DNA from 3 places in the Actinomadura vinacea genome. Region 2 is predicted to be linked to each of the others. Evidence: riboswitches for the same ligand, from Rfam matches in the RefSeq annotation. Region 2 holds a riboswitch; each other region holds the start of a gene.

Region 1 (3,728 bases), 360 kb from region 2:
CCAGCTGCGCGACCTGCTGGAGCGGTTCGCGCCCGAACTGCGGCCGTGGACGCGCTGCACCGCCTGCAACGGCGTGCTGGCCCAGGTCGACAAGGAGGAGGTCGAGCGGGACCTGGCCGACGGCACCCGCCGCAGCTATGACGTGTACGGCCGCTGCGTCGACTGCGGCCAGGTGTACTGGCGCGGCGCGCACGGCGACCACCTGGAGACGATCGTCCAGGACGCGGCCCGGATCGTCGCCGCCGCCCGTAACGGCGCCGAAACGCCGCAGAGCGCGGCCTCCTGAGACGCGGACGGCCGCCGTCCGGCATCATGCCGGACAAGAGAGGGGCTGGTTGCGATCGGTGTTGTGGTGGGCGCGGCGATCATTTCCGGGGGGCGGCTGCTGGCCGCGCAGCGGGCGGAGCCGCCCGAGCTGGCGGGCGGCTGGGAGTTCCCGGGCGGCAAGGTCGATCCCGGCGAGTCCGACGAGGACGCCCTGGTCCGGGAGTGCCACGAGGAGCTGGACGTCAAGATCGCGCTGGCCGCGCGGATCGGCGGCGACTGGCCGCTGAGCCTGGGCGGCGTGCTCCGCGTGTGGACGGCGACGATCATCGAGGGCGAGGCGAGACCGCTGGAGCATCTGGCGCTCCGCTGGCTCGGCGCGGACGAACTCCACGACGTGCTGTGGCTCGCCGGGGACCTGCCCGTGGTGGAGGCCGTCCGCCCCCACCTGCGAGGCGCCGCGGGCCCCTGACCGCCGTTCGGCCGGCCGGCCGTCCTCGCCGGGGCCGTCGCCGGCCCCGGCGGGCGGTCACTCGATGCGGTTGGCGCCGGCGTAGTCGGAGCGGTCGGACAGCTTGGAGATCTTGACGACGTCGCCGGTCTGCGGGGCGTGCAGGTACTTGCCGTCGCTCAGGTAGATGCCCATGTGGTGCAGGTCACCGCCGAAGTAGACCAGGTCGCCGGACCTCAGCTCGCCCTTGCCCACCTTGCGGCCCTGGCCGAACAGGTCGCCGGTGTAGTGCGGAAGGCCGGGCTTGCCGACCTTGCCGTAGGCCCAGACGACCAGGCCCGAGCAGTCGAAGCTGCTCGGCCCCGCGGCGGCCCACACGTACGGGCTGCCGATCTTGCTCAGTGCCTTGCGGGCCATCTTGGCGGGCCGGCCGGAGCCCTTCACGGTCGCGCTCAGGCCCGTCCCGGGGTCCTTGGCGGTGGTGGTGGTCAGCTTGTCGAGTTGCCGGGTGACCTCGTCCACCTTGGCCTTGGCCGCCTCGCGGGCGCTCAGGGACCGGGCGGCGGCCCGCCGGACCTGCGCGGTCCTGGCCGCGGCGGCCTGCTGGGCGCGGACGGCGCCGTCGATCTGGGCCTGGAGGCGGTTGACGGCCGCGGCCCGGCTCTGGGCCAGGTAGGCGGAGGCCGACAGGCCGGTGGCGCCGCCGCCGGCGAACATCATGTCGGGGCCGCCGGTCATGTAGTCGGCGGCGGCGAGGCGGCCGAGTTCCTCGCGGGCGGGAGCGGCCTGGGCCTGGAGGGTGTCGGCGGCCTTGGCCGCGTCCAGCTCGGCCTGCTTGGCCTTGCCCAGCTCGACCCGGGACTTGTTGTAGCGCTCGGTCAGCTTCTCGGCCTCGGTGTTGAGGGCGTCCAGCCGCTTGCGCAGCTCGCTTTCGCCGGGCGCCGGTGCGGCGGCGTGCGCGGACGCCGGGGAGGCGGACGCGGCGGGGGAGGTGATGGGGAGGCCGACGCCGCACACGACGAGCGAGGCGGTGGTGAGGGCGGGCACGACGAGTCGACGTTTGGGGGGTGCCGGTGTCAAACCGGTGTCTCCTCTCCTTGGCCGCCTACCGGGTTAGCTGTCGGGTTCGGGCCAGGAGTCGCCCTACGGCGCGCACCAGGGAGTGTGCGCCGATTCACCCCGGGGGTCTGGGTCCCCGGTTCCCTCGCGGGATTCGGCGGTCCGGCCGTCGTCCCGGGGGGCGGGACTCCGAACGACCGGATCTGCAGGAGCGTACAAAATTGGGGCAAAATTAGCCAAATAGAGTATTTGTGACGGATCGGGCAAGGGGGTGGGGCGAGGGAGCCCCTACGGCCAAGTAGAATCAGGGGGTCGCACGTCTGCGGCGGACCCCACACTCTCACCCAAGGCGAGACCGCATGCCCATCTCCACGCGCGATGACCTCCGGAACGTCGCCATCGTCGCCCACGTCGACCACGGCAAGACGACGCTGGTCGACGCCATGCTCTGGCAGTCCGGGGCCTTCCGCGAGAACCAGGACGTGGACGACCGCGTCATGGACTCCAACGACCTGGAGCGTGAGAAGGGCATCACCATCCTGGCCAAGAACACCGCCGTCCGGCACGCCGGGATGACCATCAACATCATCGACACCCCGGGCCACGCCGACTTCGGCGGCGAGGTCGAACGCGGCCTGTCCATGGTCGACGGCGTCGTGCTGCTGGTGGACGCCAGCGAGGGCCCGCTCCCGCAGACCCGGTTCGTGCTGCGCAAGGCGCTGGGCGCGCGGCTCCCGGTGATCCTGGTGGTCAACAAGACCGACCGCCCGGACGCCCGGATCGACGAGGTCGTCGACGAGACCTACGAGCTGTTCATGGACCTCGACGCCGAAGAGGACCAGATCGACTTCCCGATCGTGTACGCCTCCGGCCGCGCCGGCCGGGCCTCCCTCACCAAGCCCGGCAACGCCGAGATGCCCGACAGCCCCGACCTGGAGCCGCTGTTCCAGGTCATCAAGGAGACCATCCCGGCGCCGTCCTACGACCCCGACGCCCCGCTCCAGGCGCACGTCACCAACCTGGACGCCTCCAGCTACCTGGGCCGGATCGCGCTGTGCCGGGTGCACTCGGGGATCATCAAGAAGGGCCAGCAGGTCGCCTGGTGCAAGCGCGACGGCAGCGTCGAGCGGGTCCGGGTCAGTGAGCTGATGATGACCGAGGCGCTCACCCGCAAGCCCGCCGACGAGGCCGGTCCCGGCGACATCATCGCGCTGGCCGGCATCCCGGAGATCATGATCGGCGAGACCCTGGCCGACCCCGACGACCCGCGCCCGCTGCCGCTGATCACGGTGGACGAGCCGGCCATCTCGATGACCATCGGCACCAACACCAGCCCGCTGGCCGGCCGGGAGAAGGGCACCAAGGTCACCGCCCGGCTGGTCAAGGACCGGCTGGAGCGCGAACTGGTCGGCAACGTCTCGGTCCGGGTGCTGCCGACCGAGCGTCCCGACGCCTGGGAGGTCCAGGGCCGCGGCGAGCTGGCGCTGGCCATCCTGGTCGAGAACATGCGCCGGGAGGGCTACGAGCTGACCGTCGGCAAGCCGCAGGTCGTCGCCAAGGACATCGACGGCAAGCGGCACGAGCCGGTCGAGCGGCTCACCGTCGACATCCCCGAGGAGCACCTGGGCGCGATCACCCAGCTCATGGCGGTCCGCAAGGGCCGCATGGAGCACATGACCAACCACGGCACCGGCTGGATCCGGATGGAGTTCCTGGTCCCGGCGCGCGGCCTGATCGGGTTCCGCACCGAGTTCCTCACCGAGACCCGCGGCACCGGCATGGCGCACCACGTCTTCGAGGGCTACGAGCCCTGGTTCGGCGAGCTGCGCACCCGGCCGTCCGGCTCGCTGGTCGCCGACCGCACCGGCGCCGCCACCGCCTACGCGATCATCAACCTGCAGGACCGCGGCACCTTCTTCGTCGGCCCGACCACCGAGGTCTACCAGGGCATGAT
Region 2 (3,728 bases):
CCCGCCACTCGATCCGCTCGCTCCGGTGCGCCAGCCGGACCGGGATCCGGAGCGTCCGGCGGGGCCGGCGCCGGTCCCTCAGCTCCAGCGTCCCGGCGGGCCCGGCACCTGCCGGGATGCGGCCGAGCGGGTTGGCGATCCGGCCCGCGATCGTGACGCGCCGGCCGTCCCGCCGCAGCTCGGTCACGGTGACGGCCGGGCGCAGGCCGCTCAGCGGCCGCGCGCGCAGGCCCAGCGCGGTGACGTCGAGGATCTCCCGGGCGCGCGCGTCCTGCAGGTGGCGGCCGCCCCAGTAGATCCGGCCGTCCCGCTCCACCAGGTCGGCGCCCAGCTCGGGGATCCGCTTGCGGGCCAGTTCGGCGGCGGCGACGGCACCGTCGACGTCCCCGCGCCGCACCATGTACGCGGCGATCGCGGGCAGCCGGCCGGCGGCCTCCAGCGTGCCGGGGTGCAGCTCGGCGAGGTAGGGGGCGACCAGCCCGCGGAAGCGCGCCCGGTGCGGCTCGTCCCGCGTCCGCAGGTCGCGGAGGTAAAGAAGCAGGTCGTGGTTCAGGAACTTGGCGTCCTTGGCCAGCTTGAGGTGCTCGGCCCCGTGCGCCAGGAACGCGCGGTCGATCCGGCGGTGCACCTCCAGCCGGTCGGCCAGGTTGCGCAGCTCGCCCCGCCGGTTTGAGATCGACGGGCGGTCCGCGGCGGGCTCGACGCACCAGGTGTAGACGCGGTGCGGCAGGGTCGCGATCCGGGACGCGGCGAGGTAGGCCTCGGCCGTGAACAGCAGATCCTCGTAGTGCACGTCCTCGGCGAAGCGCAGCCCGTGCTCGGCGAGGAAGCCGCGGCGGTAGCACTTGTTGGTGGACAGGGTGTCGTAGAGCAGGTCGGGGCGCTCCAGGACGGACCCGTGCACGGCCCGGTTCCGGTAGAGCCGGGCGTACCAGGGCGTCTCCTTGGGCGGCGGGCCGCGATAGGACCGCACGCACAGACCGGAGACGAGGTCGGCGCCGGTCTCCTCGGCCGCCGCGACCATGTTCATGCAGGCGTGCCGGTCGAGGACGTCGTCGCTGTCGAGGAACATCACGTACGCGCCGCGGGCCAGTTCCACCCCGGTGTTGCGGGGCCGGCCGCAGCCGCCGGAGTTCTCCGGCAGGTGCGCGGCCCGGATCCGCCCTGGGCGCGCGGCGGCGAACCGGTCGGCGACGGCGCCGGTGGCGTCGCTGCTGGCGTCGTCCACGATCACCGTCTCGACGCTGCCCAGCGACTGGGCGAGCACCGATCCGACCGCGCGGGGAAGCCGCCGGGCATCGTTGTAGGCGATCACGATGACGCTGACGTCCGGCCGGATCCCCATCGAATCCCCCCATGGCCCGTGAATCCGTACTCCGGCTAGTGATTTCCACACAGCGCAATGGACGGGTCGATATGGGATCAAGCGGGTGTCGATCTTCGCGTTCTCGCGTGGCGGACGTGAGACGCCGAAGGGCGCCCCGCCCTCCCGCGATCAGGAAGTGATCACGGGTGGCGGGACGCCCTCGCCGGTTCCAGGCCGGGGCCGGGGGGTCAGCTCCGGTAGTCGGGGTAGCCGTACCCGGCGACCGTCGACTTGTCGCGGACCTTCTCCTTCACGGCGTTGTCGGTGTTGCCCTCGATGGTGGTGATGGTGCCGTCGCCGTTGTCCTTGACGACCATGCCGACGTGCTCGATGCCGGAGATGCCGCCGCCGTTCCAGGCGAAGAACACCACGGCGCCGGGCTTGGCCTTCTGGCCCCAGCGGCCGGTCTTCTTGAACCACTCGGCGTGCGCGACGGTGTAGGCATCGGCGCCCATGCCCTTCAGGCCGGCCTTCGCGCCGAGCCAGGACACGAACATGTTGCACCACTGGGCGCCCTTGTATTCGGACACGCTCCCGCCGTCGCGCGCGGCGGTCAGCTTGGCGGCGTTGCTCTTGATGTACCAGTCGTGGAACTTGGTCTCGCCGCCCTGGCCCTCGGTGATGCCGACCTGCTTCTCGGCCAGCTTGATGACCTGCTGGGTGGTGGCGGACTTGGCGTACTTGTCGGCCTTCTCGGGCGCGGCGGCCGGCGCGGCCTGACGGGCCTTGGCGGCGCCGGAGGCGGGGGCGGCTTCGGCGGAGGCGACCGCGCCCAGGGCCGACCCGAAGGTCAGGGCGCCGAGGACGACGCCGCCGATGACGCCGGTGGCGGCGCGGCCCCGCAGGGCCAGGGTCTGGGAGGTCAGCTCGCCCGCGCGGTCGCGGAGGGTGGCGAGCAGGGCACTATGGGAATGGTTCGAGCGGAACGACAAGGCAGGGGTCTCCTGATTCCTTCCATGGCCGCCTACCGGGTTAGCTGTCGGATTCGGGCGTGGAAGTCGCCCTACGGCGCACGTGGAAGTGCGCCGATTCACCCCAGAGAGATGGGTCCCCGGCTCCGGGCGCCGTCGTCGGCGCGGGATCGGACTCGGCGGAGCGGCGGCCGTCGATGGCCGCCGCACTGCGATCAGATGGATGACCACGGTTCGCGCGGGTTCGAAATCCGCACACGCGACCGTGATGGCGGGCTCGCCCCTGTCCGGGTGCGGCTCGCCGGCCCCCGGCGACGCATGGAGTGCATCCCCGGAACCAGACAGAAGGTATCAAACTTCCTGCTCAGCGCAAATCGAGGGCAAAGCGCCCGCCCCAGGGGCAAAAACGCGCCCTGGCCCCTTCCTGCCGCGCGGAACGCCTGTCAAACGGCGGGGCATGAGACAAAGGCCACACCAAGCGGAGGTCAGCCCCGGTGAGCGGCGCGCCTCACAGCGCGCGGGGCGCCATGGCCCCGGTGAGCACCAGCCGCCCCGACGTCCGCACCATCGCGGCCACCTCGTCCACCGGGCGGCGCAGCGAGGTCAGGCTGACCAGCCCGGCCAGCAGCACGTGCCCGAGCACGATCTCGATCTCCTCCCGGTCCGGGACCGGATCGCCGATCGCCGCGGCCAGCCGCTCCCGGACGAACAGGAAGAGCACCGTGCGGGCGTCGTCCACGCTGGAGTCGTCCGCCGTCACCGCCTGGACGATCGCCGAGGTCAGCGTCAACTCCTCGGCCGCCACCCGGACCACCCGCTCCAGCATCGACGTGAGCCGCTCCACCGGGGTCGTCCCGACCGCCAGGGAGTCGATGTCGTCGGTGATCCGGTGCGCCCAGGTGGCGGCGACCTCGGTCAGCAGGTGGTCCTTGGTGGCGAAGTAGCGGTACACCGTGGCACGCGCCACCCCGGCACGGTCGGCCACGTCGTGCATGGTCACGGCCGGGTAGCCGCCCTCTAACGCCAGCAGGCGCGCGGCCTCGATCAGTCGCTCCCGCCGGACCTGCTGCTCCTTGCTCAGGGTCCGCGTCACGGTGATCCGCACATCGCCGCTCAACGCGCCTCCTCGGTGGTACCGGACGTGTGACCGATCCCATACTCTCGCACGTCCGTCCGCACCGCGCGCGGCGGGTCACCCGAAGATCAGGCCGCGTCCATACGGCTCCGCCGCGCCGCCCATTCCAGCGAATGGCGAATGGCGTCCTCGATGGAATACTCGGGCTTCCAGCCGAGCAATTCCAGCGCCTTCGCGGGATTGACGTACGCGCCCACGACATCGCCCGGCCTGGCGGGCGCCTCCTCGACCTGGAAACCGTCTCCGACGACGCCGCGGAAGGCCTCCACCAGTTCCCGGACGGTGGTCCCCCCGCCGGTGCCGAGATTGATGACCT
Region 3 (3,728 bases), on a different contig from region 2:
CCTCCCAGGCGGGGTCGCCGTCCACGACGTCGTGGGCGCGTCCTTCGCACCCGGAGGTGCGTCCGCGTTCGGTTGGCCAACGAGTGCATCGTCACCTGGAGTTCCCCCATGGCGCCTGTCAATCGGCCCATCGGCCACCTCCGGCCAAGCGCGCGCTTCGAAGTGAGAATCGATGATCTCAGTCCGGAGGGTCCGGACCCGGCAACCAACGCGTACAGATCGAGGCCTACCCGTGCCTGTGTAGCGAACGGCTGCATCCCCGCGGTCATCACCACGGACGAGGGAGGACGGAGTGGAACAGGCCACACTCGCACGTCGTGGCATCGACGATCTGCGATTGAACGAGGAGGAGATCCGCCTGCTCGCGCAGATCGCCAGCGGTGTCACAGCCGATGTGGCGGCTCGCAAGCTCGAGCTGAGCGCCCGCACCCTGCGGCGCAGGCTTCGGACGATCTGCGATCGTCTCGAGGTCAACACCCCTATCGAGGCCGTTGTGTGGGCGGCCCGTAGGCAGCTCATCTAGGGTCACTCGGCCCGCCCCGGGCCGTAAGGCCCTCGCCCGTCAGGAGGAGGCGGGCGGTAGCAGGAAACGGCAGAGAAGAAGACGAACTCCGTCCTTCCCCGTTGCGGCGACGCCGCCCCCTGGCAGGTAGGTCCCTGCGAGGCGTCGCCGCGGACGTTGTTCCCGACCCCCTGGCTAAGGCCCCCCGCCAAACACCTTCCCAGGCGTGACGCCCGGTTCGGGCACGCTTTCAAGGCAGATCCGTCTTTCAAGGCCGGTCCGTCTGGGAGGGGATCAGGCGACCCGTACCGCGCCGGCGAACGGCCGCCCCCCGATCGGCGAGATCTTGACGACATCACCGGTCTGCGGTGCGTGCAGCATCTTCCCGCCGCCCACGTACATGCCCATGTGGTGCAGGTCGGAGTAGAAGAAGACCAGGTCGCCCGGCTGCATCTCGCCGCGTGAGATGTGCGTGCCCGCGTTCCACTGGCTGCCGGTGTAGTGGGGGAGGTTGATCCCGACCTGCTTGTAGGCCCACATCGTCAGGCCGGAGCAGTCGAAGGTGGACGGGCCCGCGGCGCCCCATACGTAGGGGCGCCCCATCTTGGACATCGCCAGCCGCAGCGCCTGGGCCGCCTTGCCGGTGCCGACGACGGGCAGCTTGCCCAGCTGCGTCGGATCCTTCTTGACGAGCCTGCCGCGGACCTTCTCGTAGGTGCCGGTGACCTTCTTGCGCTGCGCGTCCAGTTGCCCGCGCAGCTTGTCGACCTGCGCCGAGCGCTCCTCGGCGGACTTGCGGGCGCGCTGGGCTGCCTGCATGGCCTGCATCATGTTCGCGACGCGGGTGCCGTCCTGGGCGGCGAAGTAGCGCAGGGTCGCGGCCTGGTCGAGCATGGCCTGCGGGTCCTGGGCGGCGACGAAGGAGAGGGCCGGGTCGGTGCCGCCCTGCATGTAGCTGGTGGCGGCGAGGCTGCCGAGCTTCTCGCGGACGCCCTGCAGCGTCTTCTCCTGCCGTGCCGCGTTGTCGGCGGCGACCTTGGCGGCGCGCTGCGACTGCTGCAGCTTGACCTTCAGGCCGTTGTACTGCTCGGTGAGCTGTTCGAGCTGATCGGCGAGCTTGTGCGCCTGGGTCTGCAGCTCTTTGGCGGACGGCTCCGGATCGGCGTGCGCGGTGCCGGGGGAGGCCAGGACGGCGGCCGCGGCGAATCCGCCGGCCAGCATGCCGGCCGGCGTTCCGGCCCGGAATCGGACGGCCGGTTCGCGGCGTGAAAAGGAACCAGGGCGCGAGCGCTCCACCAATTCTCCTCTCCTGATCCGCCTACCGAGTTAGCTGACGGGTTCGGGCCGGAGCAGCCCGTCCGCGGCGATGCGGATTGACCCCTGTCGGCTTGGGTCCCCGGGACTGCGGCGCCCCGCGACCCGACCGATGGATGGGTCCTCGGTTCCGTGGGGCGCTGGCCGCGGCCCGCGGACTCGGCGGTTCGGCCGCCGCTGTCCGGGTGGTCGTCCCGGCTGATCGATCGCGGCGGCGGATGTCAGCGCAGGAGACTAACGGAACCGGGGTGGCGTGCCAACCGGAAGTGACGAAAACTCATGCGGCGCACCATGATCCGAGTGGAATGCCCAGCTTTGTCCAACATTTGGGATGGGCTTTGCATCACCCGTACCCGACCGATCGGGATGTTCCGGACAGCCACCCCCTTCGTTCGAACGAGTGCCGGCGGTCCGATAGCGTCGCCTGTTTGTGGAAGTCGTGATCAGACGTGCCCGTACCGCCGACGTCCAGGACATCAGCCGGCTCGTCGGCCTGTACGCGGGATCGGGGCGGCGGCTGCTCAAGAAGTCCACCGTGAAGCTCTATGAGGACGTACAGGAGTTCTGGGTCGCCGAAGACCTTCAGGCGCCTTCTGGGACGGGAATCCGCGCGGCGGCGCCGGCCCATCCGGAACGTCCGGAACGCGCCGGAGCCGAAGCCGTGAACCGTTCCGGCCGGATCATGGGATGCGGCGCCCTGCATGTCATGTGGGAAGACCTCGCGGAAGTCCGCTCGGTCGCGGTCGACCCGGGTTACGGGGGGCGGGGGATCGGTCACCGGATCGTGAGCCGGTTGCTCGAGACCGCCAGGGAACTGGGTGTGCGAAGGGTGTTCTGTCTTACCTTCGAGGTGGAGTTCTTCGAGCGGCACGGCTTCCGTCCGATCCTCGGGACTCCCGTTTCGCCAGAGGTGTACGAAGAACTCCTGCGTTCCTACGACGAAGGCGTGGCAGAGTTCCTGGACCTCGACCGGGTCAAGCCGAATACCTTGGGCAATACCCGGATGTTGCTTCGCCTGGAGGACTGACCGATGAGTAGATCCCCCCGCCGCGGCAGGCACCAGCCGCCGCCGCAGGGCCCGCCGCCGCAGGGACAGGGACAGGGCTCCTATGGCCCTCCGCCTCCCTACCAAGGTTCCCAGTGGCAGCAACCCCAGCAACCGCCAGCGCAGCAGTGGCAGAACCAGGGGCAATGGCAGAACCAGGCGCCGCCGCCCCAGCAGGGCTGGCAGCAGCCGCCCGTCCAGGACCAGGGGTACGACCAGGGGTACGACCAGGGCTACTACGGCGGCGAGGACGACATCGCCGAGGCGGCCAGCCTGCCGCTGGCCCCCATTTACCGGCGCGCGGCCGCCCGCCTGCTCGACAACGCGCTGGTCGCGGTGTTCGGGTTCGCCCTCGTCCTGCCCGTCGTCATCGGCACGATCGGCCTGGGCAGCGAGGGCAACAAGACCGACACCGAGGGCGGCATCTGGAACTGGCCCATCATCTTCACGCTTTTCGCCGTCCTGTCGGTGCTGCCCTTCATCTACGAGGCGGTGCAGCTCTCCCTGTGGGGGCGCACGCTCGGCAAGCGGATGATGCATCTCGGGGTCGTCCAGGTGCGTCCCGCAGGTGACGCGCTGACCACGACCCAGGCGGTGTGGCGCGCGGGCGTCATCCACGTGGGCTACCAGATCGGTGTCTTCTTCTTCCTGGTCCTCGCCGTGATGGTGTGGGACTACCTGGCGTACGGGTTGCTCCTGGTGTGGTTCGGGGCCCTGATGGCCTACCTGTGGGCGATCTGGGACCAGCCCCTGCACCAGTCCCTGCACGACCGGTTCGCGGGCACGCTCGTCATCGACGAGCGGGTCGAGGAGGGCGACTCCGGCCACGGCGACTCCGGCTACGGCGACACCGCCGAGTACTCCGGA

What was found. Region 2 has a riboswitch for cyclic di-AMP ahead of ABD340_RS19570 (CHAP domain-containing protein). Riboswitches for the same ligand answer to the same signal wherever they lie in the genome.
Region 1: it holds a riboswitch for cyclic di-AMP, as region 2 does, so the genes downstream of both, ABD340_RS17980 (C40 family peptidase) here and ABD340_RS19570 (CHAP domain-containing protein) in region 2, are expected to answer to the same signal.
Region 3: it holds a riboswitch for cyclic di-AMP, as region 2 does, so the genes downstream of both, ABD340_RS05850 (C40 family peptidase) here and ABD340_RS19570 (CHAP domain-containing protein) in region 2, are expected to answer to the same signal.

What each region holds. Positions count from the first base shown of each region.
Region 1 covers NZ_BAAARW010000012.1:562,265-565,992, reverse strand. The annotation lists gene ABD340_RS17990 (Mut7-C RNAse domain-containing protein) at 1-286, shown strand, start outside; gene ABD340_RS17985 ((deoxy)nucleoside triphosphate pyrophosphohydrolase) at 353-736, shown strand; gene ABD340_RS17980 (C40 family peptidase) at 794-1,795, opposite strand; cyclic di-AMP (ydaO/yuaA leader) riboswitch at 1,802-1,944, opposite strand; gene typA (translational GTPase TypA) at 2,134-3,728, shown strand, end outside.
Region 2 covers NZ_BAAARW010000012.1:921,688-925,415, forward strand. The annotation lists gene ABD340_RS19565 (bifunctional glycosyltransferase/CDP-glycerol:glycerophosphate glycerophosphotransferase) at 1-1,345, opposite strand, end outside; gene ABD340_RS19570 (CHAP domain-containing protein) at 1,555-2,298, opposite strand; cyclic di-AMP (ydaO/yuaA leader) riboswitch at 2,313-2,452, opposite strand; gene ABD340_RS19575 (TetR/AcrR family transcriptional regulator) at 2,786-3,394, opposite strand; gene galE (UDP-glucose 4-epimerase GalE) at 3,481-3,728, opposite strand, start outside.
Region 3 covers NZ_BAAARW010000004.1:2,196-5,923, reverse strand. The annotation lists gene ABD340_RS05855 (LuxR family transcriptional regulator) at 293-523, shown strand; gene ABD340_RS05850 (C40 family peptidase) at 797-1,723, opposite strand; cyclic di-AMP (ydaO/yuaA leader) riboswitch at 1,802-1,922, opposite strand; gene ABD340_RS05845 (amino-acid N-acetyltransferase) at 2,247-2,843, shown strand; gene ABD340_RS05840 (RDD family protein) at 2,847-3,728, shown strand, end outside.